2 regions of the Pantoea sp. E2023-21 genome follow, and region 1 is predicted to be linked to the other one. Evidence: predicted binding sites of a transcription regulator. Region 1 holds the regulator's gene; the other holds the start of a gene.
What was found. Region 1 encodes PurR, which represses purine synthesis genes. Its sites were predicted from a motif close to CANGCAAACGTTTGCNTG; they were not measured.
Positions count from the first base shown of each region.

Region 2: pyrC (dihydroorotase) is a predicted target of PurR. The motif match lies at 2,953-2,970, and genes of this name have one in related genera.

Region 1 covers NZ_CP195344.1:914,952-922,205, reverse strand. The annotation lists gene gloA (lactoylglutathione lyase) at 1-3, shown strand, start outside; gene rnt (ribonuclease T) at 111-779, shown strand; gene ACRQ84_RS04430 (Grx4 family monothiol glutaredoxin) at 815-1,150, opposite strand; gene ACRQ84_RS04425 (C40 family peptidase) at 1,515-2,306, shown strand; gene ACRQ84_RS04420 (cytochrome bd-I oxidase subunit CydH) at 2,363-2,452, opposite strand; gene purR (HTH-type transcriptional repressor PurR) at 2,726-3,751, shown strand; gene punR (DNA-binding transcriptional activator PunR) at 3,748-4,659, opposite strand; gene punC (purine nucleoside transporter PunC) at 4,769-5,971, shown strand; gene cfa (cyclopropane fatty acyl phospholipid synthase) at 6,274-7,254, shown strand, end outside.
Region 2 covers NZ_CP195344.1:683,370-690,623, reverse strand. The annotation lists gene rimJ (ribosomal protein S5-alanine N-acetyltransferase) at 1-35, opposite strand, end outside; gene mdtH (multidrug efflux MFS transporter MdtH) at 281-1,483, shown strand; gene grxB (glutaredoxin 2) at 1,573-2,220, shown strand; gene ACRQ84_RS03290 (lipoprotein) at 2,338-2,901, shown strand; gene pyrC (dihydroorotase) at 3,037-4,083, shown strand; gene dinI (DNA damage-inducible protein I) at 4,152-4,397, shown strand; gene ACRQ84_RS03275 (hypothetical protein) at 4,541-4,810, shown strand; gene bssS (biofilm formation regulator BssS) at 5,089-5,343, shown strand; gene solA (N-methyl-L-tryptophan oxidase) at 5,450-6,565, shown strand; gene ACRQ84_RS03260 (cytochrome b) at 6,859-7,254, shown strand, end outside.

The sequences.
Region 1 (7,254 bases):
TAATGTTGCTCGTCAGCCTGCTAATTGCAGGCTGACTTCCCTCTCCTGCTGCACCCTCCTGCGATTTTTGCCATAATGCGCGCTGCCCTATTTATTGCCATGAGATCCTGATGTCTGAATCGAACGCTTTAAACGCTCTCCACCAACGCTTCCGCGGTTTTTATCCTGTCGTGATCGATGTTGAAACCGCTGGTTTCAATGCACAAACCGATGCACTGCTGGAAATTGCAGCCACAACGCTGAAAATGGATGAAGACGGCTGGTTGCATCGCGATGAAACGCTGCACTTCCATGTGGAACCGTTTGAAGGCGCCATTCTCAATCCTGCGGCGCTGGCGTTTACCGGTATCGATCCCACCAATCCGCTGCGCGGTGCGGTAAGCGAATACGAAGCGCTGCATGCGATTTTTAAAATGGTACGCAAAGGCACCAAAGACAGCGGCTGTAATCGCGCCATTATTGTGGCGCACAATGCCACTTTCGATCTTAACTTTGTCATGGCGGCCGCAGAACGCGCCAGCCTGAAACGCAATCCGTTCCACCCTTTCGCCACGTTTGATACTGCGGCATTAAGCGGATTAGTGTTGGGGCAAACCGTATTGGCGAAAGCCTGCAAAGCAGCGGGAATGGAGTTTGATAGTACGCAAGCGCATTCGGCGCTGTATGACACCGAGCAAACCGCGACGCTGTTCTGTGAGCTGGTGAATCGCTGGAAACGCCTTGGTGGCTGGCCATTGGCTTTCAGTGAAGAACCCGCTGACGACGCGTCCGTCGAATAGCCAAAGAAAAGGCCGACATGTGTCGGCCTTCTGCATTATTCCGCTTCTTTATACTTCTCAGCGGTCTCTTTCAGCAGCGGCTGAAGTTCGCCGCGCTGGAACATTTCCACGATGATGTCGCAGCCGCCGACCAGCTCACCATCAACCCACAGCTGCGGGAAGGTTGGCCAGTTCGCGTATTTTGGCATTTCAGCACGGATATCCGGGTTCTGCAGAATGTCCACATAGGCGAAACGCTCGCCGCATGCGGAAAGCGCCTGCACGGCCTGCGCCGAGAAACCGCAGCTTGGCAGCTTCGGAGAACCTTTCATGTACAGCAGAATCGGGTTTTCTGCGATCTGACGCTGAATTTTTTCAACAGTACTCATTATTGCCTTCCTTAATCCTTCACTTCGTGTTTGTTTATTGTAGCGATTTCGCTCCCGTACTGAAAACGGGATTTTGTGTTTGCGCCTGCTAATCGCCATGTTTGTTAAGTCAATTCATGACAAATAACATTTTCATATCATTAATTGGCATTAATAAATTAATAATTAGCAATAGTTTCGCTGGGTTAACCAGCTGAAATCGCTCATTTTTGCTACAGAATCAATCTGGTAACATATTAATGGAAAAAGGCCTTACCTTTTGGAAAAAAAGTGGATTAGAATTGCCTCGGCGCTGGTCACTTGATCAGATTTCTCTCACTTTGCCGCAGTCTGTGTTCATTCAGCCTGCTTAACCTGTAACCGGATTATGCGTCTACTAATTACGCTTTTCATACTGGCTTTAGCCCAACTGTTCTTTAATGTGGCTGCTGCATCTCCGCATGCACCCGTTAATGCCAGCTCGCTCAAAGCAGAGAAAAAGAGCGCACGTGAAGACGAGCGCCGCAAACGACGTCCGGTGAAAACCACCACAAAAAAATCGCGCCTGACTGCTGTCCAAAAATTCAAACTAAAAAAACAGACCAAAACAGAAACCGCGCTGCACAAAACCACCAGCAAAAAATCCCCGCTGAAACTTACCGCTAAGAAATACGGTCATCAACGCCTGGTGAAGAAATCTCCCGAAGTGGTGGTTGATGACGAAGCGGTTGCGCTTACCGGCATTAAAATGAGTAAGTCGCACCGCCAGCGTTATCAAAAAGCGCGTGAAACGGCGATGACCAAATTAATGGGGCAACTCGGTAAACCTTATCAATGGGGCGGCACCTCGCCACATACCGGTTTCGACTGCAGTGGATTGGTCTGGTACGCCTATAAAGATCTGGTGAAATTCAAATTTCCGCGCACCGCCAATGAGATGTATCACTTGCGTGATGCTTCCCCGATCAAACGTGAAATGCTGGAGAAAGGGGATCTGGTGTTCTTCCGCATTAACAATCGCGGCACCGCTGATCATGTTGGCGTTTATCTCGGCAACGGCAAATTCATTCAGTCGCCGCGTACCGGCAAAGATATTCAGATTAGCGCTTTGGGAGAGGATTACTGGCAGAAACACTATGTGGGCGCGCGTCGTATGATGACGCCAAAAACCATTCGCTAATTGTTGCGCAACAAACAGAAAAAAGCCGGATGCTGCACACAGCTCCGGCTTTTTTGTTAATGCATGATCGCGGTAAAACTGAAGGCGATAATCATCAACAGTGCGCCAACAGTGGTCATTAGCGCCAGCTTCAGGTCAGTATTCATCACAACTCCTTAGTCACACAATTAATGGGGTTAACGCGATTTTCGCACAGCAATCGGCAAAAATCTCGTGTTATCCGCGCGGGCTTGTTAGAATCGCCGCCTTTCGTTGCGCAACAGATTTTGCGCGTGCTGTATTTTCAGCATAATGAAGTGATTTCGTCTGCTATAACACCCCGTTTTGCCCGCCTTTTGGGCTGTAAAAGCGTTAGCAGACGCAAACGTTTAACAATATACTTATCAGTGAGTTGCGATAAGCCCAGGAGTACCATTTTCATGGCAACAATTAAAGATGTCGCAAAACGCGCAGGTGTCTCAACCACCACGGTTTCGCATGTCATCAACAAAACGCGTTTCGTTGCGGAAGAAACGCGTAACGCCGTATGGGAAGCGATCAAACAATTACACTACTCGCCAAGTGCCGTGGCGCGTAGTCTCAAAGTGAATCACACCAAAACCTTAGGTCTGCTGGCAACGTCCAGTGAAGCGCCCTATTTTGCTGAAATTATCGAAGCGGTGGAGAATCGTTGTTTCGAACGCGGCTATACGTTGATTCTCGGCAATGCGCACAACGATCTGCAAAAACAGCGCGCCTATCTGTCGATGATGGCGCAAAAGCGCGTCGATGGTTTGCTGGTGATGTGTTCTGAATATCCGGACGATTTACTGCAAATGTTGGAAGAGAACCGCAATATCCCGATGGTCGTCATGGATTGGGGTGCTTCGCGCGGTGATTTTACCGATACGGTGCAGGACAACGCGTTTCAAGGCGGCTATCTCGCCGGGCGTTATCTGATTGAACGTGGCCATCGCGATATTGGTGCCATCCCTGGCCAGATGGAGCGCAACACCGGCGGCGGACGTCACGCAGGATTTCTGCAGGCGATGAACGAAGCAGGCATTACAGTGCGCCCAGAATGGGTGGTTCAGGGCGACTTTGAACCTGAATCCGGTTATCAGGCAATGCAGCAGATTCTTAACCAGAAACAGCGCCCAACCGCCGTGTTCTGCGGCGGCGATATTATGGCGATGGGCGCAATTTGTGCCGCCGATGAGATGGGTTTGCGTGTACCGCAAGATATCTCGGTGATTGGTTACGATAACGTGCGCAACGCGCGCTATTTCACGCCTGCGCTGACCACCGTACACCAGCCTAAAGCCGAACTGGGTGAAAAAGCGCTGGAAATGCTGTTGGATCGCATCACCAGCAAACGTGAAGATCCACAAACCATCGAGGTTCAGCCTACGCTGATTGAACGTCGTTCAGTGGCGTACGGCCCATTCCGCGATTATCGCCGCTAAGCTGACACTTCGCTGAGCCATTCGTGGTTCAGCGTTTCAGCATCCCCCAGATAAGCCAGTAACCACTCAAGCGCCGGCGACGTGCGTTGTTCAGCCCAGCTGACGCAGCACGGACTATCAGGAAAGGCTTGCGGCAGCGACAGTTCGACCAATTTATGACTGTCCAGCAGCGGACGCGCCAAATGGCCCGGCACCATTCCAACGCACAATCCTGCCAACAAACACGCCATCCCGGTTTCCCATTCTGGCACCACCAGCCGCCGCTGATTATCTAGCGTCCAGGTCATACGGCGCGGCAATGCACGCGACGTATCTTCCAGCACCAGAGATGGCCACGCTCGCAACGTTTCATCATCCAGTTCAGTGCTGTTAACCAGTGGATGATCCGGGCTGACCACACAACGCCAATTCAGCGCGCCCATATCCTGAAACGCAAAACGTCCACCGACGGGAATTGCCTGCGTGGCGCCAATCGCGACATCTACCCGGCCATCGGCTAATGCATCCCACACTCCGTTAAACACTTCGTAGCTGATAATCAACTCCATATCGGGAAAATGACGATAGAAGTCCTTCACTAATTGCCGCGTGCGCTGCGGTTTTACAATGCAGTCAACCGCGATACTCAATTCACCGCGCCAGCCATTCGCCAGTTGTTGACACTGCCTACGCGTTGCCAGCATTTTTTTGATAACAGATCGCCCTTCACGAACGAAGTGCTCGCCGGCTGGTGTCATGACCACTTCGCGATGCTGGCGCTCAAACAGCGGTACCGCCAACCAGGTTTCCAGCTGACGCACGGTATAGCTGACGGCAGAAGGCACGCGATGCAGCTCCTGCGCGGCCGCGCTAAAACTGCCGGTGCGCGCCACGGCATCCACCACTTCAAGCGCATATTCTGACCACATATTTTTGCCTTCAAAAAATTTAACAGCTCCATGCAAATATTAGCGTTTCACAAAGCGCGTTGCATCCTTTTACACTCCCGGCGTTCAACCTGCCCAAAAGAGAATCAACATGTTGTCGTCTAAAGCATTTATGCCTTATCTCGCCGTGCTCAGCATGCTCGGCTTTCTTGCCACGGATATGTATTTACCCGCCTTTGGCGATATGCAGCGTGATTTTGCTAGCGCACCCGGCACTATCAGCGCCAGCTTAAGTCTGTTTCTCGGCGGTTTTGCCTGTGCACAGGTATTTTGGGGGCCGCTGTCGGATCGTTATGGACGTAAACCGATTTTACTGGCGGGTTTAGCCATCTTCGCCCTCGGCTGCCTGGGTATGCTTTGGGTAACCGACGTACGCCTGATGTTGGCGCTGCGCTTTGTGCAGGCCATTGGCGTGTGTGCTGCAGCCGTGAGCTGGCAGGCGTTGGTGGTAGATCACTATCCAAAAGCCAAAGCGAATAAAGTGTTTGCAACGATTATGCCGCTGGTTGCGCTGTCTCCTGCGCTGGCACCACTGCTTGGCGCCTGGCTTATCAGCCACTTCCACTGGCGCAGCATCTTTATCACGCTGACATTGGTCGCGGTGGTACTGCTGATCGGTACGCTGCAGTTAACGTCGGCTAAGCGCGAAAAAGTGGCCGGTGGTACACAACCTGGCTGGTTAACCTTACTGGGCACGCGCGTCTATAGCGGTAACGTCTTGATCTATTCTGCTTGCTCGGCGAGTTTCTTCGCCTGGCTGACGGGATCACCTTTCATTCTCGCCGCTGCTGGCCTGACACCGGGCGATATTGGCCTGAGTTATATTCCGCAGACTATTGCGTTTTTAATTGGCGGTTTTGGCTGTCGCACGCTGTTAAATCGTTATCAAGGTGCACAACTGTTGCCATGGTTGCTGGTGCTGTATAGCCTGAGCATCCTGAGCCTGTTTGTTATCGCCTTAATGCCTTCAGCGCCGCTGTTCGTATTACTCATGCCATTCTGCGGCATGGCGCTGGCCAATGGCGCGATCTATCCGATTGTGGTTGCCAGCGCATTAGCGCCCTTCCCGCACGCCACCGGCAAAGCGGCCGGATTACAGAACTTGTTCCAGTTAGGATTGTGCTTTGTCGCCAGCCTGTTGGTCTCTGCTGGCCTTGAGCAAGCGCTGTTTAACACGACTTTAGTGATGGTGGCCACCGTGGTACTGGCGTGGGCGGGGTTTGTCTGCCAGCGAGCAGTAAACGCACAAAGTGATATTGCCCACACTTCCCGTCCCTGCGAAGATAATCATTAAGGCAACGATTTTCGTTAGCAAACTAACGATCACCCGTTGAATATTGACCCACGTGAGCATATACTCAGTGGGTCAGTAATTCTGTATTAAATCAATAATATAAATGTAATACCTTTAGCGACCCTGTCGCGGGATGGCGTCTGCACGATACTCCAGTGTTACGTCCAACTTTTCTATTCAAATTCATACCTCTGTAAAACGTCGGATTTTTGGCGCACGGGTTTTCCGTGAGTTCTCTCACAGGTCTTGGGAAATTGGCTATTCTTTTTCTCAGGTTCAGATCGGAAGGTGATGGAGAAGCTATGAGTTCATCTGTTATAGAAGAAGTGAGCCTTGAAGAAAACCACTGGTATCGGATCGTCAATGAACTGCTAGAGCGCGCAGATATTGCAGTTAATGGCACTCGTCCCTGGGATATTCAGGTAAAGCATCCAGATTTTTTTAAACGCGTTCTTGAAAACGGTTCTCTCGGCTTGGGTGAAAGTTACATGGACGGTTGGTGGGAGTGTGAACAACTCGATATGTTCTTCCATCGCGTATTAAAACATCATCTGGACCAACAATTACCGCGGCATTTTAAAGATACGTTGCGCATTGCAGCTGCGCGTCTCACTAATTTGCAATCAAAAAAACGTGCCTGGATTGTCGGTAAAGAACATTACGATCTCGGCAATGATCTTTTCTCATTAATGCTTGACCCTTATATGCAATATTCCTGCGGCTACTGGAAAGATGCCGAAACATTGGAAAATGCGCAGCAGGCAAAACTGGATCTGATTTGCCGCAAGTTACAACTGGAACCGGGCATGACGCTGTTGGATATCGGTTGTGGCTGGGGCGGGCTGGCAGAATATGCGGCGCGCCACTATGGCGTAACGGTGCATGGCGTGACGATTTCAGCCGAACAGCAAAAAATGGCTCAACAACGCTGTGAAGGTTTAGATGTCACTATTTTGCTGCAGGATTATCGCGATCTTAATAATCAATATGATCGCATCGTCTCCGTCGGTATGTTTGAGCATGTCGGGCCGAAAAACTATGCCACTTATTTTGATGTTGCTGACCGCAATCTCAAGCCAGACGGCATATTTTTGCTGCACACCATTGGTGCCCTCACGACAGATATGAATGTCGATCCGTGGATTGATAAATATATCTTCCCGAACGGTTGTTTGCCGTCGGTTCGACAAATCGCGGACGCCAGTGAGCCACATTTCGTTATGGAAGACTGGCATAATTTTGGCACGGATTACGATACAACGTTAATGGCGTGGTACGACCGT
Region 2 (7,254 bases), 230 kb from region 1:
CGTACGCGTGGGCCAGCAGAACGATAGCCAAACATCATGACTCCTGAAATCCATAACTTAAGAAAGATGTACGCCAGCGGCGATACGCCTCACTATAACCGTCACCCCGCTTGCGGTAAAACCCTTGAACGCGTTCCTCTGGATTCATCCTGATTTAGGATTAATATTTCTGCGGATTCGATGAAAAAATATCATCCTGAGAAAGCTGTTTTTCGCCCCTGCGCAGGCGGAAAATAGACCAATTGGTCTCTTATCTCCTCTCACTTGCTCAGGAATTAGCATGTCTCGGGTTGCGCGGGCACGACGCCTCGGTAAAACATTTCTCTTAGTGGATAACATGTTGGTGGTAATGGGATTTTTCGTGGTATTTCCCCTTATCTCTATCCATTTTGTCGAACAGCTAGGTTGGGCCGCGTTGATGGTCGGCATTGCGCTTGGCTTGCGCCAATTCGTCCAGCAGGGATTCGGCATCTTTGGCGGTGCCATTGCCGACCGTTTTGGTGCACGTCCACTGATTGTCACCGGCATGCTAATGCGCGCGGCGGGTTTTGCCTGCATGGCGCTGGCGCATGAACCCTGGCTGCTGTGGTTCGCCTGTTTGCTTTCCGGTCTTGGTGGCACGCTGTTTGACCCACCACGCAGTGCGCTGGTGATGAAACTGGTACGCGCACGCGATCGCGGCCGCTTCTTCTCGCTGCTGATGATGCAGGACAGCGCCGGTGCCGTGCTTGGCGCTCTGATTGGTAGCTGGCTGCTGGCGTGGGATTTCCGTCTGGTGTGCTGGGTCGGCGCGGCAGTGTTTGTCAGTGCTGCGCTGTTTAACGCTATTTGGTTACCCGCGTGGCGTATCTCGACAGAACGCATTGCGATGCGTGAAGGGATGCAACGCGTCTGGCAGGACAAGCGCTTTCGCCTGTATGTGCTGACCTTGACGGGCTACTACATTCTCGCCGTACAGGTGATGTTGATGCTGCCGGTGATGGTGAATCAGGTGGCCGGTGCGCCCGCTGCGGTGAAGTGGATGTACGCGATTGAAGCGCTGCTGTCATTAAGCCTGCTTTATCCGCTGGCGCGCTGGAGTGAGAAGCGCTTCCGCCTGGAAACGCGTTTGATGGCCGGTTTGTTCCTGATGACCTTCAGCCTGCTACCGGTTGGCATGACCGACTCGTTGCCGTCGCTGTTTATGCTGATCGCCGTCTTTTATCTCGGATCCATCATTGCCGAACCGGCACGTGAAACGCTTAGCGCGTCGCTGGCCAGTTCACGCGCTCGCGGCAGTTATATGGGCTTCAGCCGCCTCGGCCTCGCGATTGGTGGCTTAATTGGCTACTCCGGCGGTGGCTGGATGTTCGACATGGGCCAGCAATGGGCGCTGCCCGAACTGCCGTGGATGCTGCTGAGCAGCGTTGGCATGATCACTCTTTTGGCACTTTGGTGGCAGTTCCAGCCGCGTTCGGTGGCACCCGCAATTTTCAGCAGCTAGTTTGCCCCTGCCGTAGATCTCTTCCATACTTCCCGCACGTCAGAAAAAAGGGTGACCTCCGTCACCCTTAGAACCACAGGAGAAACGGGATGAAACTCTACATCTACGATCACTGCCCTTTCTGCGTCAAAGCACGCATGATTTTCGGGTTAAAAAATCTGCCGTTAGAACTGATTGTTATGCTGAATGACGATGAGCAAACGCCGAAAAAACTCATCGGCCAGAAGATGGCGCCGATTCTGCAAAAAGCCGATGGCAGTGCTGTACCAGAAAGTATGGATATCGTACGGCTGGTGGATAAGTCCGATCATGAGCCGCTGCTCAACGGCAAAAGTAATCCTGCCATCAGCGACTGGCTGCGCCACGTAAATGGTTACGTGAATAAGCTATTGCTACCCCGCATTGCTGATGCCTCCTTCGCTGAATTCGCTACGCCGGAAGCGCGCAGCTACTTTAGCGAGAAGAAGCAGGCCAGCGTGGGTGATTTCACCGAGTTGCGTAAACACGCGCCAGGCCTGATCAAAAATATCAGCGATGACCTGCGCCAGCTAGACAAGCTGATCGTCAAACCGAATGCGGTTAATGGTGAGCTTTCCGAAGATGATATTCATCTGTTCCCGCTACTGCGTTCATTGACGTTGGTAAACGGCATTGAATGGCCAAGCCGTGTTGCCGATTATCGCGACAATATGGCGAAACAGACTCAGGTCAATTTGCTCTCCTCTATTGCCGCGTAATTCCTATCCCTAGAGAGGCGCTACGGCGCTTCTCATCTCTCTCCTGGTGACACGTGCCGCTGAATCAGGCAGGCTATCGCTGTTTTGTTTTGCCGTTTCAATCAGGATGAGGACATTATGAAAAAGGCGTTTCCTGGGCTATTCGCCCTATTTTTTGCCGTGCTACTCAGCGGCTGTAACCAATTGACGCAATACACCATCAGCGAACAGGAAGTGAATCAAGCGCTGCAAAAACGCAATAACTTTGAAAAAGATATCGGTGTTTCCGGGCTGGTGAATGCGCACATTGTGCTGAGCGATCTCAACAGTCAGATTGGTCGTGAAGAACCCGGCAAAATCACGCTCTCGGGAAAAGCCAATATCAATGTCAGCTCACTGTTTGGTCCACAACAGGCCGAAATGCTGCTGAAAATGAAAGCGCAACCGGTCTATAACGCGCAAGAAGGCGCGATTTATCTGCATGATATGGAGATTGTCGATGCGCAGGTGCAGCCAGAAAAAATGGCCTCGATCATGAAAACCCTCACGCCCTATCTTAATGCGTCGCTGAAGCGCTACTTCAATGAGAAACCGGCCTATGTGCTGAGCGCAGATCGCAGCAAAGGCGAAGCGCTGGCGAAAAAACTCGCCAAAGGGATTGAAGTCAAACCGGGGCAATTAGTGATTCCGTTTACCGAATAATCCGCGTAACCGCACCTTCGGGTGCGGTTTTTGTTTGTCACGATAAAATCCCGTGCAAACGGTTGCCCACATCCTTATGATTACTCCCCGGCCTAAACGTGCCTCTCGTTTTCTTCTCAGCCGGAGTCTTTTTGAATGACAGCCCAACCTCAGCAAATCACTATTCGCCGCCCTGACGACTGGCACATCCATCTGCGTGATGGCGCGATGCTCAACGCCGTACTGCCGTATACCAGTGCTGTAAATGGACGTGCGATTGTCATGCCAAACCTGGTTCCACCGGTTATCAGCGTGGCCGCAGCCGTGGCTTATCGCGAACGCATCATGGCCGCATTACCTGCTGAGCATGCTTTTACTCCGCTGATGACCTGCTACCTCACCGATTCACTCGACCCCGATGAGATCGAACGCGGCTTTCGTGACGGCACGTTTACCGCCGCCAAACTCTATCCTGCGCATGCCACCACCAACTCCAGCCACGGCGTCACCAATATCGCCTCGATTGCTAAGGTGTTAGAGCGCATGCAGCAAATCGGCATGCCGATGCTGGTGCATGGCGAGGTAACCGATTCTCACATCGATATTTTTGATCGCGAAGCCCGCTTTATTGAAACCGTGCTGGAACCGCTGCGTAAGCAGTTCCCGGCGCTGAAAGTGGTGATGGAACACATCACCACCAAAGAAGCGGCGGAATATCTGGCAGCCGGTAACGATTTGTTGGGTGCCACCATTACGCCGCAACACCTGATGTTCAACCGTAACCACATGCTGGTGGGTGGCGTGCGTCCACATCTTTACTGCCTGCCGATCCTAAAACGCAATATTCACCAGGAAGCATTACGTCAACTGGTCGCCAGCGGTAATCGCCGTGTCTTCCTCGGTACCGATACTGCGCCGCATCTGCGTCACCTGAAAGAAGCGAGCTGTGGCTGCGCCGGGGTGTTCAATGCGCCAACCTCGTTGCCCGCTTACGCTACGGTATTTGAGGAGCTGAACGCGCTGGAACATTTTGAGGCTTTCTGCTCGGAAAACGGGGCGAATTTCTACGGCCTGCCGCTGAATGAGGGCACCTTGACGCTGGTACGTGAATCCTGGAAAGTAGAGGAGAGCATTGCACTGGCGGATGACACATTGGTACCTTTCCTCGCCGGTGAAACGCTGAACTGGCGTATCAAAGAATAATTTTCTGCTGCTTGCCTTCGGGATAATTATACTGTACAAATAAACAGTATATTATTCCGGAGGCTTCTATGCGTGTTGAAATTACCGTAGCAAAAACTTCGCCCCTTCCTGCTGGTGCACTTGATGCACTCAGCGTCGAACTGGTCCGTCGCATTACGCACGATTTCCCTGATGACGATCATCACGTCAAAGTACGTTACGCCGGCGGCAACCAACTCAGCGTGTTTGGTGGCTGCAAAGAATCACGCGAACGCATCAGCGAACTGTTACAAGAAACCTGGGAAAGCGCGGACGACTGGTTTAATAACGATTAACTGCCACTGTGCCGTTTTTGCCGGGTTTCGCCACCCGGCTTTTTTGTTTTTATTTCCCTCTCGCCAGAAAAACTTCCTGCATCTAGACTCATGTTAAGCGATCCCCTATTCTTGCCTCGTCATGCTTATAGGAGGTGTTTTACATGACTACTGAAAAACCAGAAGAGGCGATGACCTTTGGGGAATTGCTGGCATTTATTGCTGAGCAACAGCGCCGCTTAACCGTATTAGAAAATGCTTTTGCCACATTGACCTTCTGTCTCGACGATCGCGCCAATCAGTTACTGGTACACAATCTGACGTTGGAAGCACAAAATCAGAACCATGACGAGCAGTTACAGCAGCATTTTACGCGGCTGGCTGAAGAGATTCAGAAACGTCATGGCATGCTTCCCGCTGAGCCACACGCATAACAGTGCCGCATTTTTTGGCTTAACGTTTCCCAACATTAAAGCCGATAACCTCGTCAGCACTCGCCGTAATATTTGCAATAAAATGCCTGAGTCCTCGGGCATTTTATTATTCCCTTTAATGGCTATTTTGAGGACGTTTATTTTTACTCTGTTTAACTTCGTCATACCTTTTAACTATTGCACTCGCTAATTCATGTTATAATTGCTTCGCTAGTGCACGATACAGCCGCATTGAACCTCAAGAAGCACTTCGTTTAACGAGTAATACGGAGGTTATAATGGACAGAAATAAAGACGTCATCCAGACTCATCCATTGGTAGGATGGGACATCAGCACCGTAGACAGTTATGACGCCATGATGATTCGCCTGCACTCGCTCTCCTCGCAGGATCAGAAAGAAGAAGAAGCTGACGTGGGCCCGACCTACTGGCTGACTACCGATGTCGCCAGACAGTTTATCTCCCTACTTGAAGCTGGCATTGCAAAAATAGAGTCCACTGAGCAGTACCTACGCGACAATCAAAAGCATTAATTTCTACTATCGCGTGAAAGGGCACCCAACAGGGTGCCTTTTTCATGGGCGCTCTCTTTTGATATGCTGTTGAAAAATTTCGCCGTTTTGCTGGAGTGATGTGGTTATGGTTTATGATCTGATTGTGGTGGGAAGCGGTTCGGTTGGTGCAGCCGCCGGCTTTTACGCCACTCAAGCTGGTTTATCCGTGTTGATGATTGATAGCGCCCATCCCCCACACAGCCAAGGCACCCACCATGGCGAAACCCGCTTGATTCGTCATGCTTATGGTGAAGGTGAACGCTATGTGCCGCTGGTGCTGCGCGCTCAGACACTGTGGGATGAACTGGAACGTCAAAGCGGCGAGCGCATTATGCATCGCAGCGGTATCCTTAATTTAGCACCGCTCACCTCCTCCTTTATTCAAAATGTCATTGATAGCGCGAAAGCGTGGCAGCTGGATGTGAAAATCCTGCAGGCCGATGAAGTGCGTGCACGCTGGCCGCAATTCACAGTGCCGGATGGCTATATCGGTGTATTTGAACCCCACTCGGGTTTTCTCAAATGCGAGCAAGCGGTGCGCAGCTGGGTGCAACTGGCGGAACAGGCTGGCTGTGCGCAACTGTTTAATTGTCCAGTGACGGAAATTGGCCGCGATGGCGATCTGCAGCAGGTCACCACAAGCGATGGCATTTTCCGCGCACGTAAACTGTTGGTCAGCGCGGGAACCTGGGTCAGTCAGTTGGTCGCCGATCTGCCGGTCACGCCCGTGCGTAAAGTTTTTGCCTGGTATCAGGCGGACGGTCGCTATAGCGAGAACAACAAATTCCCAGGTTTTACCGTGGAGATGACCGACGGCAGCCACTTTTATGGCTTCCCGGCGGATAACAACGCGCTAAAAGTAGGACGTCATGATGGCGGCCAGCTGATGCAAACACCGGAAGATCGCAAACCCTTTGGCAGCATCGCAGTGGACGGTAACGAGTCCTTTAATTTCTTGCGTAAATTCCTGCCGGGCGTGGGGGTCTGCTTGCATGGCGAAGCCTGCAGCTATGACAACACGCCAGATGAGGATTTTATTATTGATACGCTGCCGGATGAGCCTAATCGCCTTATCATCACCGGTTTGAGCGGACATGGTTTTAAATTTGCCAGCGTGCTGGGCGAACTCGCCAGTGAGTTTGCGCAAAATAAACCGTTCTCTTTTGATATCAAGCCATTCTCGCTCGCGCGATTTAACTAATTCTTGCGTGTCGGCGTAATGACGCGCCGGCACACTTGACGTAAGTTGACATTTAATTACCTATATAGACATTCAACTCAAGGATTTGCCGCATTTGGTGTAGCCAATATGCCCTATCCCGTAATTACCCTTGTCTTTTAAGTCCTCCCTTCAATTATCCTGACTGAGTTTTAAATAAACCCTCATTTATTCCGAAGGTGATTTCCGACTTTATAGAAAAGTAAGGTTAATTGATCTTTCATTGCAAAATGTAGATGCTGATTACCACTTATTTCATTCTGCTGGATATTCATATGTGGCGTAATTCCACACAGCATTTCGGTGCCGTCTCCATTTTATTGCATTGGCTGATGGCGCTGGCTATTTACGGCATGTTCGCGCTGGGTTTATGGATGGTCGGATTAGGTTATTACGATGGCTGGTATCACGACGCACCAGAAATTCATAAAGGTGTCGGCATAATGCTGTTTGCTGCATTACTGCTGCGTCTCGGCTGGCGTTTTATCTCGCCGCCGCCAAAACCGCTGTCGAGCTCTTCGCCTTCCGTGCAGCGCAGCGCCAGCGCCGCGCACTGGATGTTATATGGCTTGCTGCTGGTGCTGCTGTTTACGGGTTACCTCATCTCCACCGCCGATGGCAAACCGATCTCAGTATTTGGCTGGTTCGACGTTCCCGCCCTGTTTAGCGGT